DNA from 3 places in the Chloroflexus aurantiacus J-10-fl genome. Region 2 is predicted to be linked to each of the others. Evidence: riboswitches for the same ligand, from Rfam matches in the RefSeq annotation. Region 2 holds a riboswitch; each other region holds the start of a gene.
What was found. A riboswitch is a leader RNA that binds a small molecule or an ion and turns the genes downstream of it on or off. The one in region 2 is predicted to bind S-adenosylmethionine.

Region 1: it holds a riboswitch for S-adenosylmethionine, as region 2 does, so the genes downstream of both, CAUR_RS07610 (trans-sulfuration enzyme family protein) here and mtnA (S-methyl-5-thioribose-1-phosphate isomerase) in region 2, are expected to answer to the same signal.
Region 3: it holds a riboswitch for S-adenosylmethionine, as region 2 does, so the genes downstream of both, CAUR_RS18225 (homocysteine synthase) here and mtnA (S-methyl-5-thioribose-1-phosphate isomerase) in region 2, are expected to answer to the same signal.

What each region holds. Positions count from the first base shown of each region.
Region 1 covers NC_010175.1:2,013,633-2,021,738, reverse strand. The annotation lists gene CAUR_RS07640 (AfsR/SARP family transcriptional regulator) at 1-559, opposite strand, end outside; gene CAUR_RS07635 (hypothetical protein) at 630-926, shown strand; gene fabG (3-oxoacyl-[acyl-carrier-protein] reductase) at 1,059-1,802, opposite strand; gene CAUR_RS07625 (acetyl-CoA C-acyltransferase family protein) at 1,891-3,078, opposite strand; gene CAUR_RS07620 (GNAT family N-acetyltransferase) at 3,325-3,873, shown strand; gene CAUR_RS07615 (class I SAM-dependent methyltransferase) at 3,987-4,760, shown strand; SAM riboswitch class I at 4,830-4,936, shown strand; gene CAUR_RS07610 (trans-sulfuration enzyme family protein) at 5,011-6,207, shown strand; gene CAUR_RS07605 (methylenetetrahydrofolate reductase) at 6,211-7,134, shown strand; gene map (type I methionyl aminopeptidase) at 7,171-7,947, shown strand; gene CAUR_RS07595 (hypothetical protein) at 7,966-8,106, shown strand, end outside.
Region 2 covers NC_010175.1:4,064,619-4,072,724, reverse strand. The annotation lists gene CAUR_RS15940 (DsbA family protein) at 1-454, shown strand, start outside; gene secD (protein translocase subunit SecD) at 674-2,065, shown strand; gene secF (protein translocase subunit SecF) at 2,123-3,130, shown strand; SAM riboswitch class I at 3,392-3,498, shown strand; gene mtnA (S-methyl-5-thioribose-1-phosphate isomerase) at 3,557-4,600, shown strand; gene CAUR_RS15920 (uroporphyrinogen decarboxylase/cobalamine-independent methonine synthase family protein) at 4,597-5,658, shown strand; gene CAUR_RS15915 (carbohydrate kinase family protein) at 5,707-6,681, shown strand; gene CAUR_RS15910 (Gfo/Idh/MocA family protein) at 6,678-7,718, shown strand; gene ahcY (adenosylhomocysteinase) at 7,739-8,106, shown strand, end outside.
Region 3 covers NC_010175.1:4,647,237-4,655,342, forward strand. The annotation lists gene CAUR_RS18205 (FAD binding domain-containing protein) at 1-59, opposite strand, end outside; gene CAUR_RS18210 (xanthine dehydrogenase family protein molybdopterin-binding subunit) at 115-2,478, opposite strand; gene CAUR_RS18215 ((2Fe-2S)-binding protein) at 2,523-3,005, opposite strand; gene CAUR_RS18220 (SRPBCC family protein) at 3,131-3,931, opposite strand; SAM riboswitch class I at 4,336-4,447, shown strand; gene CAUR_RS18225 (homocysteine synthase) at 4,549-5,844, shown strand; gene metX (homoserine O-acetyltransferase MetX) at 5,911-7,047, shown strand; gene CAUR_RS18235 (sensor histidine kinase) at 7,206-8,106, shown strand, end outside.

The sequences.
Region 1 (8,106 bases), 2.1 Mb from region 2:
GGTCAGCAGGTTCTATCAACAACACTTCGCCGCGTAGCCGCGCTGTCGCAATCAACGGTGAAACCGGCTCGCTTCTACCCGCCAGCACCAGATGGAGACGAGGTGGCTGGGCACCGATCAAGCGCTCAATTAACGCCCGTAGATCCGGTCGTTCGTCGATCAGATGAGCATCATCGATTACCAGTAACGTCTCATCATCAAGTTCGCTGGTTAATACATTGATCAGGGCATCAATAGTCGCGGGCGGATTGTCGGTATCGAAAGCAACAACTCGACTTAGTGCAGCAACCAGGTGGCGGAGCAGGCTGGCGGGATCATCACTCGCATCGGCACGACACCAGGCAGCCGGCCAGCCGCCATGGGTTGCCAGCATTGCCAGCGCCACCGTCTTCCCGCTACCGGGTGGTGCCACAACTATCGTGAGTGGCGCTTCGAGGGAAACCGCCAGACGTTGTTCGACGCGGCTCCGCCGTATACGGTGCAACGGCGCCGGCGGTGGTAGCAGACGAGGTCGTAAGAGATATTCGTTATACTCACCTGTAACCGCTTGTGATACCATGATAGCGGCAGAGATCGTATATATGTAACCCGATTCTTAATACGTCCTATTGTACACAAGGTCAGATACAATGTCGAACAACGAAGAACGCCATCAACCAGGCAATGATCAATCGGTCACACCGGACATAACCGACCCAATGTTTCAATCGATTCGGGCGTGGAATGAACTCCTCGCCGCCAGTACGGATATGGCATTTGATTTAGTGCTGAAACATTGGGACTACAGTCGTAGTCTGCGTCATTCGACTGAACAGGCCGTTGCTGACGCGATTCGCACCCAGCAACGCTTGAGCCAGGAGATGATGCAGGCGTGGCAGGGATACGTGGGTGATATTCAAACCATCATCCAGCGCATGCGGAAATAAAACGTAGCGCTGTCATCTGACAGACCATCTGACAAATTTCGATGAGCCAGCGAGGGCGGAAGCTATACTTCCGCCCTTCGTGTGAATCGCTGCTCTATCCGACAGAGCGCTCAGCTTCAGCGCCCTCACAGTTTACATATACACACCGCCGTTAACATTGATCTGCTGGCCGGTGATATAGTCACCATCGGCGGCCAGGAAGACCACGGCTTTGGCAATCTCTTCGGGTAGACCAAACCGCCCCATTGGAATACGAGCCTTGATCTGCTCCTGAATCTGCTCTGGTACCTTAGCCAGCATATCGGTCACTGTAAAGCCAGGCGCCAGGGCATTCACTGTGATGTTATACTTCGCCAGTTCAAGAGCTGCGGTTTTGGTGAAGGCGATGATACCACCCTTCGACGCCGCATAGTTGGCCTGACCAAAATTACCTGCCTGACCGACAAATGAGCTGATATTGATAATACGGCCGTACTTCTGCTCCATCATCGTCTGCATTACGGCCGTCGTGCAGTAGTAGACGCTGTTGAGATTATTTTGAATGACGGTGCTCCAATCCTCATCGGTCAGTTTGCGCAGGGTGCGGTCGCGGGTAATACCGGCGTTATTCACCAGAATATCAACTCGTCCCCAGCGATCAATCACTTCCTGCACCATACGGCGAGCCTCATCAGCCTGGCTCACATTTGCCCGTATCGGCATTGCTTCGCCACCATTGGCGACAATAGTATCTACCACCTCTTGTGCTGCGGCCTCACTACTATTGTAGTTGACAGCAACTTTGGCGCCCTCTGCGGCCAACGCCAGCGCAATTGCCCGTCCAATCCCCCGCGAAGCGCCGGTAACAATTGCAACCCGGCCGGTTAACTTGCCCATTCCTACCTCCAAAACGTGCGATTTTTGTTCCTGGAGCCGGCAACACCAACGCTGGGTGCCGGCTCGTAGCCTCACAATTGTAGCACACCTACATTCGCTCGAAGATCGCAGCAATCCCCTGCCCACCACCGATACACATCGTGACCAGGGCATAACGGCCACCGGTGCGGTGTAGTTCGTGAATTGCTTTGACGGTCAAAATACAGCCGGTGGCGCCAATCGGGTGACCGAGGGAGATACCACTACCATTGGGATTCGTGCGATCAGGCGGCAACTCCAGATCGCGGATCACAGCCAGCGCCTGCGCTGCAAAAGCTTCGTTGACCTCGAAAAGATCAATATCACTGATGCGCAAGCCGGTGCGCTCAAGCAGGCGTCGTACAGCCGGTACCGGGCCAATCCCCATATACTTTGGCTCAACGGCTGCGTGGCTGTAACCGACCAGACGCGCCAGCGGCTTGTAGCCACGCCGCTCAGCGGTGGCCCGATCCATCAGCACTACCGCCGCTGCTGCATCATTGATGCTCGAAGCATTGCCGGCCGTCACCGAACCATCCTTCAGAAACACCGGGCGGAGCTTGGCCAGCTTGTCGATGGTCGTATCGCGGCGTACCCCTTCATCAACCATGAATTGGGCGGTACCACCCTTGACCTTAATCTCAACCGGCACGATCTGATTGGCGAAACGTCCTTCGTCAATCGCCCGCGCTGCGCGCATATGGCTCTCGTAAGCCAGTTGATCCTGATCTTCGCGGCTGATTCCCCACTTTGCCGCCACGTTTTCGGCAGTTACCCCCATATGGCAATCGTCAAACGGGTCGGTTAGGGCACCGACCATCATATCGACGACCTTTGAATCATTCATACGGGCACCGAAACGCATGGCCGGCAAGCTGTACGGGCCACGGCTCATACACTCGGCACCACCGGCAACGGCTGCTTCAGCATCACCTTGCAAAATGTATTGGGCCGCCGACACGATAGCCTGCAACCCACTACCGCAGAGCCGGTTAAGCGTTAGGGCTGGAGTCTCTACCGACAGACCGCCGCGTACCGCCGCATAGCGAGCCAGATACATATCATGCGGTTCGGTATTGATCACGTGCCCGAAGACCACATGACCGATTTCGTTTGGTTGCAGGCCAGAGCGGGCAACTGCTTCACGGGTAACCAGTGCCGCCAATTCGGTTGGCGGAATATCCTTCAAACTACCACCAAATGTGCCAATGGCCGTGCGCACGCCGCTGAGCACCACGACCTCTCGCTTCTCGCTCATGACGACCTCCTTGCGACGGATCGCCGGGCGACTCCGCCAGTTACTTGCCGAACTTCAAGGAACACGTACAATTATATCAGGATTAGCAACAAGGAATGGGTTGAGAAGATCTGTCATCGTTCATCGTGCCAAACCACGCCCGATCATTTCGATTTCGGCGGGGAGTAACCCGACTGTAACTTCATGTGGTATATTTCACACACTTCATACAACAGATTTCCTCATCAACCCAGCAGGAGGTCGGGCATGGTTCAACGCAGCGCAGCGATGAGCAATGTAGCGCTAAAGGACAATCGACAGGTCACCATTCGGGCACTCGTGGAAAGTGACCGGGCAGCGCTGACAGAATTTGGCTTAAGTCTTCCCAAAGATGATCTCCTCTATCTGGAAGAAGATTTTACCAACCCCGAAATTATTACCCGCCTGGTAAATGCCTCGTTCGCCGAAAACTGGCGGCAGATGGTGGCCATTGCCGATGATGGCTCAATCGCTGCCTATGCATCAGCACGCCGGGTACCGGGCTGGTCGAACCATGTCGCCGAACTTCGCCTGCTCGTCAAGCCGGGATGGCGGCGCTGTGGCCTTGGCATGCAGATGGCGCAGGCCATTGTCGAAGCAGCTCGTGATTTAGGTGCGCAAAAGGTGACAGTAGCGATGTTAGCGGCGTTGAAAGCCGGTCAGGCCATCTTCTCGCGCCTGGGATTCGCGGTTGAAGGTCAGTTGACACGCCACGCCATTGATCGCAACGGCGATCTGCACGATGTGGTGATTATGTCGGCGTTTTTGAAGGTGTGATCATCCAATACAGGCAGCAACAGTCTCACGTCTCATCTCTGGCACAGTGGCAGGTTACGAACCCGATATTAAGAGCGGCTCTTTTCCCTGTCAATGTTTTACGGAGATTATGAATGAAACGTTTTTTGAGCGTATTACCCAACGACGTAAAACGGCCATTGCGTAATGCTCGTGACTTTGTGATTAGAGTGAAAAACCTGATGTTATACCAGGGCAAAAACCATTTTTGCCCTGTTTGTCAGAAATCATTACGTGCATTTGCACCTTACGGTCGGTCACGCCGTAAAGGTGCTTTGTGCATTTATTGCGGTTCTTTAGAGCGTCATCGGCTATTATGGCTCTATTTAACCCAAAAAACTGACTTGTTTGATGGCAGACCAAAGGATGTTCTTCATATTGCGCCAGAACCATGTTTCAAACCAATCTTTCACCAAAAGCTAGGGTCTGGTTATATCACGGCTGATCTGAACGACGATCACGTGATGGTAAAAATGGATATCACGAATATTCAGTATCCTGATGCGTCCTTTGATGTGATACTGTGCAGCCATGTTCTCGAGCATGTGCCAGATGATCGAAAAGCCATGCGCGAGTTCTGGAGAGTCCTGAAACCAACCGGTTGGGCAATCCTGTTAGTGCCGATTATGGCCGAAGTGACGTTTGAGGATCCCAGCATTGTCGATCCACAAGCACGATTTATTGCCTTTGGACAGGAAGACCATGTTCGTGTGTATGGACGAGATTTTCCCGACCGGTTACGTGGGGCAGGTTTTACTGTGCAAACAACCACGGTTACCGATCTCGTCCCCGACCCTGAAGCAGCCGTGCAGATGGGTTTAACCAAAGATAGTGGAGAGATCTACTTTTGCACAAAACTTCCCGGGTAATTGTCTGTGCTTCCCCCATTGACAACAACCTGTTCCCCTGCTATACTCACCACCAATTGCAGAACGCTGCACTCATCCAGAGCGGTGGAGGGACCGGCCCTGCGAAACCGCGCCAACCCGGCGGAAGTGAACCTGACGGGTGGCAACTCCGGCAGCATAAAGCTGGCAGATGAGAGGAGAGCGGCGTCTTCCCGTTAATCGGTAGAAGAACGTCATCTGACCTCTCGTCGCCTTGATGAGAGGTTTTCTTATGGCTATCGATCAGTTTACCGGACCCAGTACGGCCGCAGTTCACGCGGGTGAACCGCGTCAGCGTGCATTTGATGCCATCACCCCACCGGTTGTTCACAGTGCCACCTACACCTTCCGTGATAGCGCTGAGTTGATCGCTTTCCAGTCAGGCGACCTGGAGCGTGAAGAGTACGGTCGCTACGGCAATCCGACTGTACGAGCCGTTGAAGCGCGATTAGCCGCTCTCGAATCACCAACGGCACCTGCCGCAGCACTGCTTTGCGCTTCCGGGATGAATGCATTAACGACGGTGATGCTGGCACTTCTCCCATCAGGAAGCCACGTTATTCTGACCGATGACGGTTATCGGCGCACCCGCCAGTTCGTGCGTACCATGCTGGCCCGGCTGGGTGTGACGCATAGCGTTGTAGCTGCCGCCGATCCTGCCGCGATTGCGGCTGCTATCGAGCCGGGACGCACTCGCCTGATTGTTACGGAAGCGCCTACCAATCCTTACCTGCGGGTGATCGATCTGGCTGCCGTGGCAAGCATTGCCCGCGAGCATCGGATTAAGACGCTCATCGATGCCACCTTCGCTACCCCCTACAATATGCGGCCACTGGAATACGGGATCGACCTGGTGGTGCATAGCTGTAGCAAATATCTGGCAGGTCACAACGATCTGCTGGCCGGTGTGATCATTGGTCGGCCACCCATCATCAGTGCGCTGCGCGAAACTCAGGGTATCCTCGGTGGTATCTGTGATCCGCATACCGCGTATCTGCTCGGTCGTGGGTTGAAGACCTTCGCCCTGCGCATGGAGCGCCACAATCACAATGGTCAGGCAGTAGCCGAATTTCTGGCCCGTCATCCACGGGTAAGCCGGGTGCATTATCCGGGATTACCCGAACACCCCGACCACGCCGTCGCCCGTGCCCAAATGCGCGGCTTTGGCGGCGTTGTCTCATTTGAAGTAGTCGGCGATTTGCAGAGTGCCATGGCTGTGGTCGACCGGTTGCGTCTGCCGTACATTGCACCGAGCTTTGGTGGTGTTGAAAGCCTGGTTGAACAACCGGCACTTATGAGTTACTATGAATTGAGTAGTGAAGAACGGCTGGCGGTGGGTATTCGCGACAACCTCATCCGCCTTTCGTGCGGGATTGAGGATGTGAGTGACTTGATCGCCGATCTGCAACAGGCTCTTGCCGACGAATAACCTATGCATTCTACCCTTCAGCGCCGGCTCGCTGCCGGCCAGATTGTCGTTACCGGCGAGATTGCACCGCCAAAGGGGGCGGCACGTAGCCATCTCGAAGCATTGGCCCGCAACATTCGCGATTATGTCGATGCGGTCAATTTGACCGACAACCAGCGCGGTATTGCCCGCATGTCGTCGCTGGGTGGGAGTGTCATTTTGCAACAACTCGGCATTGAGCCGATCATGCAGATGACCTGCCAGCATCGCAATCGGATTGCCCTGCAAGCCGATGCGCTCAGTGCAGCGGCCCTTGGTGTTCGTAATTTACTGGCAATGACGGGTGACCATCCCCGGATTGGCGACCATCCAGAGGCCAAAAATGTCCTCGATCTCAATTCATTCCAACTGATCCGGGTCTTACGCACGCTACGCGATCAGGCGACGTTCCAATCCGGTACGCCGCTCAAAGAGGCGCCACGATTCTTTATCGGCAGCGTCGCGAACCCCAATGTTGAACGGGCTGCCCGCCTTGAGAAAAAGATCGAGGCCGGTGCCGAATTTGTCCAAACGCAACTCATCTTCGATGTCGGGCGATTCCGGCAGTGGATGGCCGATGTACGCGCAGCCGGTTTACACCAACAGGCGTATATTCTGGCCGGCGTGATGATCTTGCGTCGACCGCACTCGGCCATCTACCTGCGCGATCACCTGCCCGGTACCCTTATGCCGGAGACGGTGATTGAGCGAATGCAGCGGGCTACCGACAGCGAAGCGGAAGGGATCACCCTGGCTGCCGAACTGGTCAACGAGCTACTCAGCGTAGAAGGTGTGGCCGGCGTTCACATTATGTCGGTTGACTGGACGCGGGCGATTCCACGGGTCGTGGAACAGGCCGGTCTGTTACCCCGGCCACCGGTACCGTCAACCGAAGAGAATGTGCTATAACATATGTAGTACATGCTGATCGATGAAAGTACCACTATGGCTATCATTTTAAAATCTCCTGCCCAGATAGAACTCCTACGTGCTGCCGGTCAACTGGTGCGGCAGACGTTTCAGGTGCTGCGTGAGCATATTCGGCCAGGGGTAACGACGGCTGAACTCGATGCAATTGCCGAAGAGTTCATTCGCTCGCACGGGGCCGAGCCGGTATACAAAGGGTATGTACCCGCCGGACGGCGGAACTACATTCCCCCTTTTCCAGGCACGATCTGCGCTTCGATTAACGACGTGATTTGTCACGGTATTCCGAGCAAGCGTGATCGCCTCCGCCAGGGTGATATTGTCGGCATCGATATCGGGCTACGCCTCAACGGCTGGATCGGCGATGCGTGCGAGACCTTTGCTGTCGGCGAGGTTGATGATGAGACGCAACGACTCCTCGACGTGACCCGGCGTTGCCTTGAATTGGGGATTGAGCAGGCACGGGTAGGCAACCCCTTGCGGGCAATCGGTGCCGCAATTCAGCGCCACGCTGAAGCGAATGGCTTTTCGGTGGTGCGCGAATATACCGGTCATGGCCTGGGGCGTAATCTCCACGAAGAACCGACCATTCTGCATTACGACGATCCCCAGCAGACCCGCAAAATCGTCGCCGGGATGGTGTTCACAATCGAACCGATGATCAACGCCGGCACAGCCGCAACTAAAGTTGATCGCGATGGCTGGACGGTGCGCACTGCTGATGGCAAGCGGTCAGCGCAGTTCGAGCATACGCTGGCTATCACCGAAGAAGGGCCGATTATTCTGACGGCCTGAGCAGGAGGGGGATCAACGATGACGCTCGAAGAAGCTTTGATCGCAGCACTCGCTGCCGGTGATCGATCACGTGCCATCGAGATCGCGACCGAGTTGCATGCCCGTGGTATCGATGTACAGGCTATTGAGGCTGCACTGGCTGCCCAACCTCAGCTTGAA
Region 2 (8,106 bases):
TCCGGGATGTGCCTACTTCAGCCGTAATCTGGCCCCTATCCTTGAGCGCGACTACATCAATACCGGTCGGGTACAGTTTATCTATCACGAACTTCCGCTCACCAATATTCACCCCAACGCCGTTGCCGCCGCCGAAGCCGCCCGCTGTGCCGGCGATCAGGGTAAGTATTGGGAAATGCACGATCAGCTTTTTGCCAACCAGAGCCTGTGGGCCCAGCTAAGCTCGCCGCTGAATGTGTTTAGTGGCTACGCAGGACGTATCGGTATCGACCGGGCGGCATTTGACGCCTGTATGCAGGCCGGCACGCACCGCGAAGCAATTCTGGCCGCCGCCCAAGAGGCCGCAGCCCTCGGTGTGCAGGCGACGCCGTCATTCAGCGTCAATGGTCAGATTGTCGACTCGGGTCGCCTGTTTACCGCTATCGACGCAGCGTTACGAGCGGCGGGACGATAAACAACACGCCACTTCCTGACAGAGGTGAAGAGTCTGTGAGATCCCGCTGTCAGGAATGTGGCGACGATCTTCAGGCAGAGCAGAGAGAAGTTATCTCATACCTGTGCGAGTGCTGTACAGAGATAACTTTGTCATTCTTTGCCGGGATTATCTTGACGCGCTGTCGCTGTCGGCCTATAATGGGCCGGCTTTTTCGATACGAGTGAGGAGCACGCAACCGTGCAGAACCGTAACATTCTAGCGCTTATCATCACGATCATTGCGACTGGTCTGGCACTGGCGATTAATTTCGCACCCAACAACACCTTCCTGGGCCGCGATGTCAGTGTGCGGCTTGGGCTTGACTTACAGGGTGGGATTCAGGTGCTGTTGCGCTCAGCCGATCCCGATGCCACTGCCGACGAGATTGCCACGGCGGCGCGTGTTATCGAGCAGCGGGTTAATGGTCTCGGTGTTGGCGAAACGGTTGTTCAGCAAGCGGGAAATAACCGCATTATTGTTGAGCTGCCAGGGGTAGCCAATCCCGAACAGGCTATCGAGACCCTGCGCGGCACCGGCCGGCTCGAGTTCATCGACTCGCAAGGGGAATTCCTGGCCGACGGCGCCATTGTGCGGACATCGAGTAGCCCCATTCCGCCACCTCAGTTGCTCGAAAGCAGAAACATTACCGATCCTACCACCCTCGGCCCTATCTACCAGAGCATTACTGATGGTGCCGATCTGGACACCAGTGCCGTACAACCGACCTTCTCGCAGGGTGGCACCCTCGGCAGTCGTCCGGCCGTCTCGTTTGCCTTCCGGGGTGAGTCAGCACAGCGGCTGGCATCCTTTACCGCAGCGAATGTTGGCCGGCCAATGTGTATTGTGCTCGACAACACAGTTGTGAGTTGCCCGGTGATTAATGCTGCGCTGACGGACGGTTCTGGAATCATTGAAGTGAGCAACGAGGACGAGCGAACCCGTATCTTCAATCAGTTGAAATACGGTGCCCTGCCGGTACCCCTGGTAGTCGAGACAAGTCGTACTGTGACGGCAACCCTCGGTCAGGAGAGTGTACAGGCCAGTATCACTGCAGGAATTATTGGGCTGGCAGTAGTCGCTATCTTCATGATCTTGTTCTACCGCGGCCCAGGATTGATTGCAACGGTGGCGCTGCTGATTTACACGATTATCAGCTTCGCGATTTACCGTCTGATCCCAGTCACCCTGACTCTGCCGGGCATTGCCGGTTTCATCCTTTCGATTGGATTGGCGGTTGATGCCAACGTCTTGATCTTCGCCCGTCTACGCGAAGAGTACCGTCGCGGTCGTGACATTCGCAGTGCGCTCGAACTAGGGTTTGTCGAGTCGTGGCCAGCCATCCGGGACTCGAGTGTTTCAACGCTGATTACCAGCATTGTCCTGTTTATGTTTGGCAACAGCTTCGGCGTCAGCCTGATTAAGGGCTTTGCCCTGACCCTGGGACTTGGCATCGTCGTTAGTCTGTTTACGGCGCTTGTTGTGTCGCGAACCTTCCTGCGGCTGGTACTGCCTCTGTTCAGCGATGAACGAGCCTGGTGGTTTGGTGTAGATCGCCGCGAGCCATCACCAACGGTACAGACCGCCGCGTAACAGGAAACGAATTCGGTCGATCACACGGACACCGCGCAATACTGGAGTAACGCCTGTATGGAACATCTCGTCCGCCGTCGTTATTGGTGGTTTGCCTTTTCACTGCTGATTATCTTGCCCGGCCTGTATATGCTCTTCCTGCACCCGTTGCTGACGACGGGACGACCGGGAATTGGCTTACGACCGAGCATTGACTTCGCCGGTGGCGCATTGTGGGAATTGCGCTTTCCCGATGTTACGCCTGAGACATTAAGCACCGACCGGATCGCGCAGGCTTTTGCGGAGGCCGGCTTCGAGAGCGCACAGGTTCAGCTCAGCCCAACGGTGATTGACGGCCAACCGGTAGCTGCCGCGCTGGTGCGAACACGACCATTGAGCGAGTCTGACCCAAATGCCGAAATCGATGCCGTTACGAAAGCCCTGACCGACGCTTTTGGCACAGTCAGTCGTGAGCGGCTAGAGAGCGTTGGGCCAACAGTCAGTGCCGAGTCAACGCGCAGCGCTATCATTGCCGTGCTCGGGGCTTCGTTGATCATTCTGCTCTACCTGACATGGGCGTTTCGCAAGGCGCCACATCCTTTTCGTTACGGTGTCTGTGCCCTGATTGCGATGCTGCACGATGTGTTAGTCGTGCTAGGCATTGCTGCTATCCTGGGAGCTACCATCGGGTTAGAGGTTGATGCTCTCTTCCTGACGGCCTTGCTCACCACACTGAGCTTCTCGGTACACGATACGATTGTGGTGTTTGATCGCATCCGTGAAAATCTAATCAATCGTCATCCCGCCGAGACGTTCGATGACATCGTGAACCACAGTCTGGTGCAAACCCTGCCACGGTCGATCAATGCGCAGTTGACGACCTTCTTCACCCTGACAGCGCTGCTGCTGTTTGGCGGCGATACCATCCGCAATTTTGTCTTAATCCTGCTTATCGGGTTGGTCAGCGGAACGTACTCGTCGATCTTCAACGCGGCGCAATTGCTGGTGGTGTGGGAGCATCGCGAGTGGCGCAACTGGTTTAAGCGTGGCCGCCAGGATGAAGTAGAGGTTCGCTCAGGAGCATAGAACAGAGTATAAAAGTTACCTTCAGTACGGGGCAGGTTCGCGACCTGCCCCTTTTCTGTCACCGGCAACAACGACGTGAGTGAAAACCTGGCTTCTGTACGCCAAAATACCCCGACACACTGATCGTATCGGAGGAATGGCCCAGCCGCGTGCAGTATAGATTGAGGTGTGAGGCGATACTACTTGCTGCAAACCCGCAATCATGCTATAATCGCAGACAACGTTCGCGTGCGGCGCCATGGTGCGTCGGCGAACTTCAGATGCTCATCGAGATGGGCTGAGGGACTGGCCCGATGACGCCCGGCAACCCCCGCCAGGGAAGGTGCCAAATCCAGCGGCAATGGATATCATTGGCCGAAAGATGAGAGGAACGAAGTCTATCGGAGCCTCTCGCCGTGCGAGTGGCTCCATCTTATTGCGACGCCTATGGAACTCCGCACAGTCTGGTGGGAAAATGACGCAGTCTGCCTGATCGATCAGCGCAAGTTACCACACACGATGGAGGTTGTGCGCTGCACCGATCTGGCAGCAGTTGCATACGCGATTCGGAGTATGCAAGTACGTGGTGCACCAGCCATTGGCTGCACTGCCGCATACGGTATGGCCCTCGTCGCGCAGCAAAGTGTTGCGCTTACCCCTTCAGCACTCCTGACCGAACTCGTCCAGGCCAAAGCAACGCTCGATTCGCAACGCCCAACCGCCGTCAATCTGGCGTGGGCCACCAGCCGCATGCTCCGCCGGGCGGAGGCGGTGGCAAGCGAAGGAGTGGAAGCGATCAAACACGCGCTGCACGCTGAGGCAGAAGCGATCTTTGCTGAAGACCTGGCAATGTGTCACGCCATTGGTGAGCATGGGGCGTCATTGATCCCGCCACGAGGTCACGTCCTCACCCACTGTAACGCTGGTGGGCTGGCAACAGCCGGTTATGGTACTGCCCTGGCCCCGATCCGCACCGCCTTTGCCCAGGGGCGGCCTGTCCATGTCTTTGTTGATGAGACGCGGCCATTCCTGCAAGGTGCCCGATTGACGGCGTGGGAACTCTTGCAAGCCGGCATTCCGCAGACGTTGATCACCGATAATATGGCTGCCTTTATGATGCAGCGTGGGCAGATAGATTGCGTGATTGTCGGTGCGGATCGCATTGCAGCTAATGGGGATGTCGCAAACAAAATTGGTACATATGGCCTGGCAGTACTCGCACGCTACCACAATATTCCCTTCTACGTCGCTGCACCCTCTTCAACCATCGATCTCGCGACAGCAAGCGGCGCCGATATTCCGATTGAAGAGCGTGATCCTGCCGAAGTCACCCACATTGCCGGCGTAGCAATTGCGCCCCAGGGTGTGCGAGCTGCGCATCCGGCTTTTGATGTGACACCAAACGAATTGGTGACAGCGATTATTACGGAACGGGGCATCGTGCGACCGCCATATCTGGCCGCATTGCGTCAGCTTGAGAGTGGGCGATGAGCAGGTTCGGAGCACTGTTACCGGCCTGTCAGCCACTCTTGCGCGGTGGTCTCCCTCACCAGAGCCTGGCGCAGGCTGCACAATTGATCTGTCGCTATCAACCGCAAACGCCGGCATGGCCACTCCCGCCTCCCCGGACACTGGCCGATACCCCATTCGCTCTGGCAGCGCAGGGCTTGCCGGGCATTCAGATTGATATTGAGCGTGACCGTTTGATGGTCGATCAGGCTATCCTGGAGCAGGAAGCAACAAAGGTGAGTCTGGCATACCTGCGCGGCGATACACAGCCGGCTGCCCTGACCGGTTCGGCCTACACCGCGTTGGAAGAGATCTTGCGTCGATTGAACGCAGAAGACCGCCAACCCCTACTGTTGAAATATGAGACCATTGGCCCGGTGAGCCTGAGTCTGGCTTTAACCGATGATCACGAGCGACCACTGGCTTACGATCCGGGATGGCGCGAGATCATTCTCCAATTCTGTAGCCTGCGCGTCATCTGGCAACACGAACAAGTCCAGGGCTATGCAGATCATCGTCTGGCAATGATTGAGGAGCCATTCCTTGATGCGCTCTCCACACCGTTATGTCCATTGACCTGGGAGGATGGCCTCGACATGCTTAACCGCTTTCTGGCCGACTTACCTTCCTGGCGTGGCATCTTTCTGAGCGGTCACGTGCGTTGGTCAGAGATACTGCATTTGCCGGTTGATGTCATCGGTCTGCATGTAACAGAGCAGCTCGACTCATTATTGAAAGCTACGTCGGCGCTCACCGAATTCCTGACCGATGGTGGCTGTCTGGCCTGGGGCATTATTCCAACTGAACATCGGCAGATCGACACCGCAACGGCAACCGATTTGCGCGATCAGGTGTTAAAGGGAATGCAGCAGGTGGCAGAGACAACCGGTGTCGCCTTGCACATTGTGCAGCAACAATCATTTCTCTCATTTACCGGTAGCTTGAGCTATATGAGTCCAGCCTATGCTGAGCAGGCGTTGCAGCTTTGTAGCGAAACAGCGCACTTGATGCAGCAGGCAATAAGTGTTAGCAATCAATAAAATATCGAAATTCCGCCTGGTGCGGGCTGAGCATGAGGAGCAGACGCTGTGAAAATTGTAGTCACCGGTTCCCTGGCCTTTGATTACATTATGGACTTTCCCGGTTATTTTAAAGATTTTATGCTAACCGATAAGGCACATATCATTTCGGTTAGTTTTCTTGTAGATTCGATGCGCAAGTTGCGCGGTGGAGTAGCCGGAAATATTGCATATAATTTAGCGCTTCTCGGTGAACGCCCACTCATCGTTGGTACCGCCGGCCATGATTTTGGTGCTTACCGCGAACTCTTAGAAGAACACGGGGTTGACACCAGCGGAATTACAATTATTGAACATGAGTTTACCTCCTCGTGTTTTATTAATACCGATCAGGCAAATAATCAGATTGTGGCATTTTATGCCGGCGCCATGGGGCACGATCACCATAACACCCTGATCAATCGTGGTCTGACTGCTGATGATCTGGTGCTCATCTCGCCGACCAATCCAGACGCTATGCGTCGCTTTGCGCTTGAATGCCAGCAGATGGGGGTACCGTACATCTTCGATCCGGGCAAGCAAACACCCCGCCTCGATGCTGATTTGCTGACGGTGGGCCTGAAAGGGGCGCGCGTCCTGATCAGCAACGACTATGAGTTTGGGATGATGGCAAAATGTCTCGGCATCAGTGAAGCGGAGTTGATCGCCCAGGCCCCAATCACTGTGGTCACTCGTGGTGTCGAAGGATCGCACATCTACGTGGATGGACAACTGGCTGCCACTATTCCGGTTGCACCGGTCGCTGAAGTGCGCGATCCAACCGGTGCCGGTGATGCCTATCTGGCCGGGATTGCCTTTGGTCTGGCCCGACAATTGCCACTTGACGTCACCGGACGGATTGCGGCCCTCTGTGCAGCGTATGCGATTGAAGAGCGTGGCTGCCAGGAACATCGCTTTACCCCCACCCAATTCGCGCAGCGTTATCGAGAGGCATTTGGTCACGATCTGCCGCACGACCTCTTTTCACTACGGGAGGCAGCATGAAGTGGGGGATATTGAGTGCAGGTCGGATTGCCCGTCGCTTTGCTTCCGCTGTGGCAGTATCAGCGACCGAGCAGGTTGTTGCCGTTGCAGCCCGTGATGCCGAACGTGCGACCGCCTTCGCCGGCGAATTTGGGATCGCTCGCGCCTATAGCGACTATGAAGCCTTGCTGAACGATCCCGACGTTGAGGCGGTGTACAATGCGCTGCCCAACAGCCTGCATGCACGCTGGTCGATTGCGGCGTTGCAGGCCGGCAAACACGTGCTGTGTGAAAAGCCGCTGGCGACGACCCTGGCCGATGGCCTGGCGATGGCTGCCGCAGCGCAGGCGCACCGACGTTTGTTGATGGAAGCCTTTATGTACCGCTTCCATCCGCAAACCATCACCGTTCAACGCTTACTGGCTGATGGCGTTATCGGTGATGTGAAACAGGTGAGAGGCAATTTTGCCTTTTTGCTCGATGATACGACAAACATCCGGCTCAACCCTGAATTGGGCGGCGGTGCGCTGTACGACATCGGATGCTACCCGCTGAGCTATGCCCGTATGGCTTTTGGCAGTGCGCCCCAAAAAGCCAGTGCCTTTGTTACCGGCGAACCGGTTGATCTGAGTCTGAGCGGCCTGCTCTGGTTTGCTGAAGATCGGGTGGCCACCATTACTTGCAGCTTTCAGAGTGCATGGAATCAGCGCATCGAAATCATCGGCAGCGCAGGATGGATTCATCTTGAACGACCGTTCAATCCGACACCTGATCTGGCAACCACAATCGCGATTGCCCGCGGTGGTCGTCACGTGACGGTAGAGACAGTGACGATCCCGGCTGCCGATCACTTTCGGCTCGAAGCCGAGGGCTTTGCTGCGCTGGCAAGCGGTGGCGCTCCGGTACCGGCAATCGGGGCAATGCCGTTGACCGAGTCGCTCGACAACCTGGCTGCAATGGAGGCACTCTTTCGTAGTGCTGCTACTGCCACACATACTGTTGTCCACCAGCCGACACTCACACCGGAATGGCCGGTCGGCACGTCGCCTGGTTATTAGTAAAGGAGAGTCTACCAGCTATGACCGTAAGCTACGACATCAAAGATATCAATCTGGCCGAGCAAGGCCGCAAGCGCATTGAGTGGGCCGAAAAAGAGATGCCCGTGCTGCGCCTGATCCGCGAGCGCTTTGCCCGCGAGCGCCCACTGGCCGGTCTGCGCATCAGCGCCTGTCTGCACGTTACCACCGAGACTGCCAACCTCATGCGGACTTTGGCTGCTGGCGGTGCCGACGTGGTGCTGGTTGCATCCAACCCTCTGAGCACGCAGGATGACGTTGCTGCTGCTCTGGTGGCCTATGAAGAGATTCCGGTTTTCGCAATCAAAGGCGAAAGCAACGAGGTGTATTACAGCCACATCCGGGCTGCGCTCGATCACAATCCGCAGTT
Region 3 (8,106 bases), 580 kb from region 2:
AGGGTCAGCGCCTCAGCCAGACTGGTTGGCGCATAGTAATCAAATGGGGCTGGAATCATAGCTACTCCTTATGGTGAGCAGGCGCAGGGGAATCCTGCACCTGCCGGCATACACCTACTTCCCGTGGATTGCCTTCCAGATGCGTTCCGGCGTTGCCGGCATCTGGAGATGCTTCACCCCAAACGGTGCCAGTGCGTCAATGATGGCGTTCATCACACACTGCGCCGACGCAATCGTTCCGGCCTCACCCGCACCCTTGACGCCCAGTGGATTGACCGGCGACGGAGTTACGGTGTGGTCGGTTTCGATATGAGGTACCATCGCCGCGGTCGGTACTGCGTAGTCCATCAACGTACCGGTCAGCAACTGGCCATCCTCGTTGTAGACTGCACCCTCATAGAGCGCCTGGGCCAGCCCCTGAGCAATACCGCCGTGGATCTGCCCTTCGACAATCAGCGGATTGATCTGATTGCCACAGTCATCGACCGCGATATAACGCAGCAGTTTGACATGGCCGGTCTCCGGATCGACCTCGACAATACTCACGTGGGTACCGAACGGGAAGGTGCAGTTCGGCGGATCGTAGTAGCTGGTCTCATCGAGGAACGGCTCCATGCCAGGTGGCAAGTTGTAAGCAACCGCCGCTGCCGCAGCGAGTTCGCCAATCGTCTTGGCCTTGTCGGGTGAACCCTTGACGTAAGCCCGGCCATTTTCAAAGACGATGTCCGCTTCATTCGCTTCCAACAGGTGAGCAGCCAGTTTGCGCGCCTTCTCCTTAATCTTATCGACGCTGCGCTTAATCGCCACCCCACCGACTGCCAGCGAGCGTGAGCCGTAGGTGCCGTACCCGAATGGCGTTCCTTGCGTATCGCCCCACTGCACTTCAACATCTTCGTAGGGTACACCTAACTCATCGGCGACGATCTGGGCGAATGTGGTCTCAAGACCCTGGCCGTGGGGGAGAGAACCGGTCGTAACCACGACCTTGCCGGTCAGATGGACACGGACATTCGCACTCTCCCAGAGGCCGGCGCCCCAACCCTGACCACCCATCCAGGCGCTGGGGGCGATGCCACAGATTTCAACATACGATGAGATGCCGATACCGAGATACCGGCCCTGCTTGCGCAACTCTTCCTGCTGCTTGCGGAACTCGGCATAACCGGCAATTTCGAGCGCCTTGTTCAAGGCCGGTTCGTAATTGCCGCTGTCGTAGGGTAGCAGACCGAGACCGTTATCGTAGGGGAAGTCTTCAGGCTGAATATAGTTTTTGCGGCGCACTTCAGCCGGATCCATCCCGATCTCGGCGGCGAAGCGGTCAACCATCCGCTCGATCAGATAGCTGGCTTCAGGGCGACCGGCACCACGGTAAGCGTCCACCATTGCCGTATTGGTATACGCACCGGTCACGTGGACATACGCGGCAGGAATCTTGTAGACACCGGTAATAATGCGCCCGTAAAGCGTTGTTGGAATACCGGCGGCAACGGTCGAGAAGTACGCCCCGATATTTGCCCAGGTCTTCACGCGCAGACCGGTAATCTTACCGTCGCGCGTACCGGCCAGCTCAGCTTCAGTAATATGGTCACGACCATGGGTTGAATACTTATAGTTCTCAGAGCGATCTTCAACGAACTTCACCGGACGGCCCAGCTTACGGGCAGCCCACATGGTGAAGGCCATGTCGTTGTAGCAGAAGATCTTCTGACCGAAGCCACCACCCACGTTTGGCGCAATACAGCGCAGCTTGGTCTCCGGCACCCCGAAGACAAACGCCGTTAAGAGCAGGCGGTGCACGTGGGGAGCCTGCGACGTCATCCAGACGGTCCACTCGCCGGTCGTAGCATCGTAACGGGCAATTGAACCGCGAGTCTCCATCGGGGTGGGAATCAGGCGCTGGTTGATAATCTCTTCCTTAACAACCACCTCAGCGCTGGCAATCGCCGCATCGGCTGCCGCCTTGTTACCACACTCCCATTCAAACACAATATTGTTGGGAGCTGCTTCGTGAATCTGGGGGGCGCCGGGTTCAACCGCCTTACGCGCATCGACAACTGCCGGCAGCGGCTCGTACTCGACCTCAACTGCATCAGCAGCGTCACGTGCAATATACCGATCTTCGGCAACCACCATCGCCACCGGATCACCGACAAGTGCTACCTTATCGACTGCCAGGGCACGTGGCGGAACCGGATAATTCTTCACCCCAGCCGCCTGCCATGCTGCCGGCATTGGATTTATGTCAAGCATATCCTTGCCGGTGAACACCGCAACAACACCCGGCATTGCCAGAGCGCGACTGGCATCAATCGAGACAATCTTCGCGTGGGCGTGTGGGCTACGCACCAGCGCGATATGGAGCATTCCCGGCAGCTTGATGTCGTCGAGGTAATTGCCGTGGCCGGTAATCAGCTTCGGATCCTCACGGCGCTTGAGCGCCCGTCCAACCAATCGCTCCTTCATTTCGGTAGCGGTCATCCTTGACTCCTCACTAGGTTCTGTGTGAACTTCTGTCGGACGGATTAATCAGCGGCCTGCATTGCTGCCATCTTCTCGGCAGCGTAGCGCACGGCACGGACAATATTCTCGTACCCGGTGCAGCGACAGAGATTACCTTCAAGACCGTGGCGAATCTCTTCTTCGGAGGGATTGGGGTTACGTTTGAGCAGATCGGCAGCAGCCATGATCATGCCAGGGGTGCAGAAACCACATTGCAAGCCGTGCTTCTCCCAGAAACCTTCTTGCAACGGGTGCAACTGAACATCCTGAGCCAGACCTTCGATGGTGGTAATCTCGGCACCATCACACTGAACGGCCAACGTTGTACACGACTTCACACTGACCCCGTTAATGTGAACCACACACGCACCACACTGGCTGGTGTCGCACCCAATGTGGGTACCCGTCAGATTCAGATGCTCGCGCAGGTAATGAACCAGCAGCAGGCGGGGTTCGACCTCGCTGGTATGGCGAACACCATTGACCGTGACCGTAATCGTTGTCACTCTCCAACCTCCTCGTTGTCTGCGAAACGAACAACCAGACTAATGTTATGACGGGCGAAAACGGCGGGACAGCGTCGTGAGTGGTGCCGCCCGATCAGGTAAGCTATTGTGATGGTGTCACCTGGTCAGCGTCGTTGACCGAGTAGATAGCCGAGTAAGAAGGCGACGATCACCCAGGGCACCCATGGGCGCTCTTTCAGAAAATCCTCTACTACTCCTAGAGCGACATCAATTTCGCTAAGCCCTTCTCCTGCCGGCACGTGAATCGTGCGGCGGAACGATGGTGTTTCCGGTTGGGCTGAGGCCGGTGCTTCCCTTACCTCGGCGGCAGGTGCTGATGTCGATGCAGCAGGCGCTGAAGCCGGTGCAGATGTAGTGGTTGACGTTTCCGTCGCCGATTCGACAGGTGCTGCCACCGGAGGTGTCTCAGGTGCAGCAGGTGCTGCCGCCGGCTCGGCAACAGCTTCACTGCCCGATCCACCGGCGCGGCGAGCTTCGATCTGCGCTGCCAGCGCCTTCAGACTCTGCGAGATAAGCGTCTTGGCAGCACCATCGAGCAACCGCTGACCAACACTCGCAATTGTGCCACCTATCTGTGCTTCGCCACCGTAGTCAAGGATCGTGTGGCCGTTTTCTTCGCGAAGCTGAATACTACCAGAACCCTTCAGAAAGCCATTGCTTCCTTTTCCATCAACATGAATTTCGTATGACTCAGGTGGGTGCAGATTGTCGATCTTGACCCGTCCACTGTACACACCACGAACGGCTTGCAGACCGATCTTCAACGTACTTTCATATTCATTCTCGCCGACCTGTTCGAGACGTTGACAACCGGGGATGGTGCGAGCCAATACCTCTGGATCATTCAGTGCGGCCCACACCTCCTCACGACTGGCGGCAAATGTGTAATTACCGGCGATCTTCACACTCACTCCTTGTTGACCGGTTCAGATGCACCAAGCCGGACAACCTCTATCGAAGAGCGATCCCTGCTGATCACCTCACAACAGACACAGTGACGGCGATCAGGGTTGCAGCAATAATTCGGTATACGTGCAACGGTGACTATATGTAGCTTCAGATATGGGTTCCATATCTATCCTACCTAATAGTAAATGCTTTGTCAAGGCAAAAGAATGGCGATGCTGGTGCCTGCTTACGAAGTGATACGGTTTGCAAAACCGTGAACCACGCATCGTCCAAAAACTATCTGGTCGCGCATCGGGAATACGCTCCCCAAAATACTTGACAAAGATACGTCGCATAGTTTATATTGGATACCGTTGTATGGTGCAGGCGACACCATCAATGTACCTCAACAACACACACGCACTCATCCAGAGCGGTGGAGGGACCGGCCCGTTGAAACCGCAGCAACCCTCGTATGCGTCGCCGCATACGAACGGTGCTAAGTCCGGCAGAGGTGTTCTGGAAGATGAGCGACGTGGAAGAACGGCTTAGTGCAACGATTTCACGCCCTCATCGCACGTTGAGGGCGTTTTTGTTGCCTGCAATCTGGCTTATCTGTTTTGAGGAGGTTGTTATGTCTGATGCTCCGCGCTTCACCGGTTTTGAAACTCTCGCCCTGCATGCCGGCCAAACCCCCGATCCGACCACTGGGTCGCGAGCTGTTCCTATCTACGCCACCACATCCTATCAATTCAAAGACACAGACCATGCAGCACGCCTGTTCAATCTGCAAGAGTTTGGTAATATCTACACTCGCATTATGAATCCGACCACCGATGTCTTTGAACAGCGGATGGCGGCACTGGAGGGCGGAGTAGGTGCGCTGGCGCTGGCATCGGGGCAGGCCGCTGAAACGCTGGCTATTCTCAACCTGGCCGGAAGTGGCGACAATATCGTCGCATCCTCTGACCTGTATGGCGGCACCTACAACCTCTTCCGTCATACATTACCAAAGTTAGGCATTACGACTCGCTTTGTTGATGCCCGTGATTACGATGGCTTTGCCGCTGCGATTGATGGGCGTACCAAAGCCTTCTTCCTCGAATTAGTCGGCAATCCACGGCTTGATGTGCTCGATCTGGAGCGCATTGCCGCAATTGCGCATGCGCAGGGTGTGCCGGTCATCGTCGATGCGACCACGGTCACACCGTACCTGTGGCAACCGATCCAGCACGGCGCCGATATTGTGATTCACTCGGCAACCAAGTACATTGGTGGTCATGGCACGGCTATCGGAGGCATCATTGTTGACAGTGGTAAGTTTGATTGGGCAGCCAGTGGCCGTTTTCCCGAATTTACCAATCCCGATCCGAGCTATCACGGCCTGATCTATACCCAGGCTTTCGGCAACCTGGCGTACATTATCAAGGCACGAGTGCAAGGGCTACGCGACATTGGGGCTGCGCTTAGCCCATTTAACAGCTTCCTGTTCCTGCAAGGGCTGGAGACGTTGCCACTCCGGATGGAACGACACAGCAAGAATGCGCTGGCAGTGGCCCGTTATCTGAGTGAGCATCCCAAAGTGGCGTGGGTCAACTACCCCGGTCTTCCCAGCCATCCAAGCTATGCCCTGGCTCAGAAATATCTGCCGCGTGGGCAGAGTGGGATTGTTGGCTTCGGCCTGAAGGGTGGGCGTGCCGCCGGACGTACCTTCATTGAGCGGTTACGGCTCTTCTCGCACCTCGCCAATATTGGCGATGCCAAGAGCCTTGCGATCCATCCGGCAACCACCACCCACAGCCAGTTGACGCCGGAAGAACAATTGCTGACCGGCGTGACCGACGATTATGTCCGGCTCTCGATTGGCCTGGAGACGATTGACGATATTCTGGCCGATCTTGATCATGCCCTGGCAGGAACCCCATCATAGTGTTGGATCAGAGAGCAACGACAACGGCGTCGCTGCTCTCTGATACCGGCAAGGAGCAACGACAATATGGAAGCAATTGTGCAGGCGCCAACCCCAGAGGGGGTTGGCATTGTGCGTACTCAACGGATGCATTGGACAACCCCCCTGACCCTTACGAGCGGAGCGACGTTAGGTCCGATCACTCTGGCGTATGAAACCTACGGTGAACTGGCTCCGGATCGCTCGAATGCCATCTTGATTCTGCACGCTCTGTCTGGCGATGCCCACGCTGCCGGGTTTCACAGTCCAACCGACCGCAAACCCGGCTGGTGGGACGCAATGATCGGGCCGGGTCGTCCGTTTGACACCAATCGTTACTTCGTGATCTGCTCAAATGTGATCGGCGGCTGCCGTGGCTCAACCGGCCCGTCAAGTCCACACCCGTCTGATGGACGACCTTACGGTTCACGCTTTCCCCTTATCACCATTGAAGATATGGTGCATGCGCAACAGCGTCTGATCGATGCGCTGGGCATTGATACCCTGCTTGCCGTGGCGGGTGGCTCGATGGGTGGATTTCAGGCACTGGCCTGGACAGTAGAGTATCCGCAACGGGTGCGTGGCGCCATCCTGCTGGCTACCAGTGCCCGCTCTAGCCCCCAGACTGTGGCCTGGAACTATATCGGTCGGCGGGCAATTATGGCCGATCCGCGCTGGCGAGGCGGTGATTACTACGATAGCGATGCGCCACGTGATGGGCTGGCAGTAGCCCGCATGCTCGGTCACATCACCTATCTGTGCGAAGAAAAACTGGAACAGCGGTTTGGCCGTCGGGTTGATGGTGATGCGCTCGATTTAGGGCCACGGTTTGCTATCGAACACTACCTCGAACATCAGGCGGCGCGCTTCAACGACCGCTTCGATGCCAACTCGTACCTGGTGATCACGCGGGCGATGGACAACTGGGATCTGACAGCACGGTATGGATCGCTGACAGCCGCCTTTGATCTGACCCGTGCCCGTTTTCTGGCCCTGGCGTACAGCAGCGATTGGCTCTACCCACCGGCAGAAACGTATCAGATGGCGGCAGCCGCGCAAGCTGCCGGTCGTTCATTCACAACCCATCTGATTACCACCGATGCCGGGCATGACGCATTCCTGACCGATGTCGCAGCGCAGAGCGAGCTGATCCGCGATTTTCTGAACAGACTGATGACAGAATAGTATGGCGTATGGGTTGTTTTTTTAATAGTTTTTTTATGACTCATCCGGTTGCGCATGCACTGATCTACTACATATAATGTATAGGCGTCATCGGCACCGGATAGAGGGCACCCTTGAAACGTTCCAGAAGGCTGCTGACACAGTGGTTGCGGTTGCCTGTGGCTAAACGGCTCCTCATTGCAGGAACGCCGTTCATTATGTTATTTCTCGTGTATGGTGTGGTATGGGAATATCGAGGGTGGGGTGTAGTACTAACAATCCTTACCATCATTCTGATGATCGGGTTGTGGCAATATTTCCAGCATCGGATCACAATCCAGCAACAGCGCATCCGCGAACTTGAGCAAGAATTGGCAGATGCTCAGGCTGTAGCTGCTCTCGCAACCCGTACCAAAAGTGCGTTTCTGACAAACATCAGCCACGAGTTACGGACACCGTTAAACACGATTATTGGTTATAGTGAATTGTTACATGAAGATGTGCTTGATGAGCGACTCGCCGTTGATGAGGTGCGTGAGCGGCTGGAGCGCATTCAGGCTGCGGCCAGGCAGTTGTTGAGCCTGATCAACGACATCATCGAACTGGCGCGGCTGGAGGCCGGTGATGTTCCGTTGAATTATGAACCATGGCCAATCGGGTTACTGATTAAAGAGGTTTGCGCCACGATTGAGCCACTGGTAGAACAGCAACAGAATCGCCTCGTGGTTGATGTACAACCAGACCCTGAGATGGTTGTTCACATCGACCGTAAAAAGGTTCGTCAGGTGTTGTTGCACCTCCTGGATAATGCCGTAAAGTTCACCCGGCAGGGCGAAATCAAATTCATCGTTACAATTCGGCGAAGTGATGATGGAACTGAATTATTGATCTGTAACATCAGTGATACCGGTGTCGGCATGACTGCACAACAACTCGATCTGCTATTTGCACCGTTTACCCGCTTCGATGAACCACTCACGCAGCGATCCAGTGGTGTCGGTATCGGTCTGGCCATTGCTCACCGGTTATGTCTCCTAATGAATGGAACGATTGCCGTTACCAGTCAGCCCGGTAGCGGTA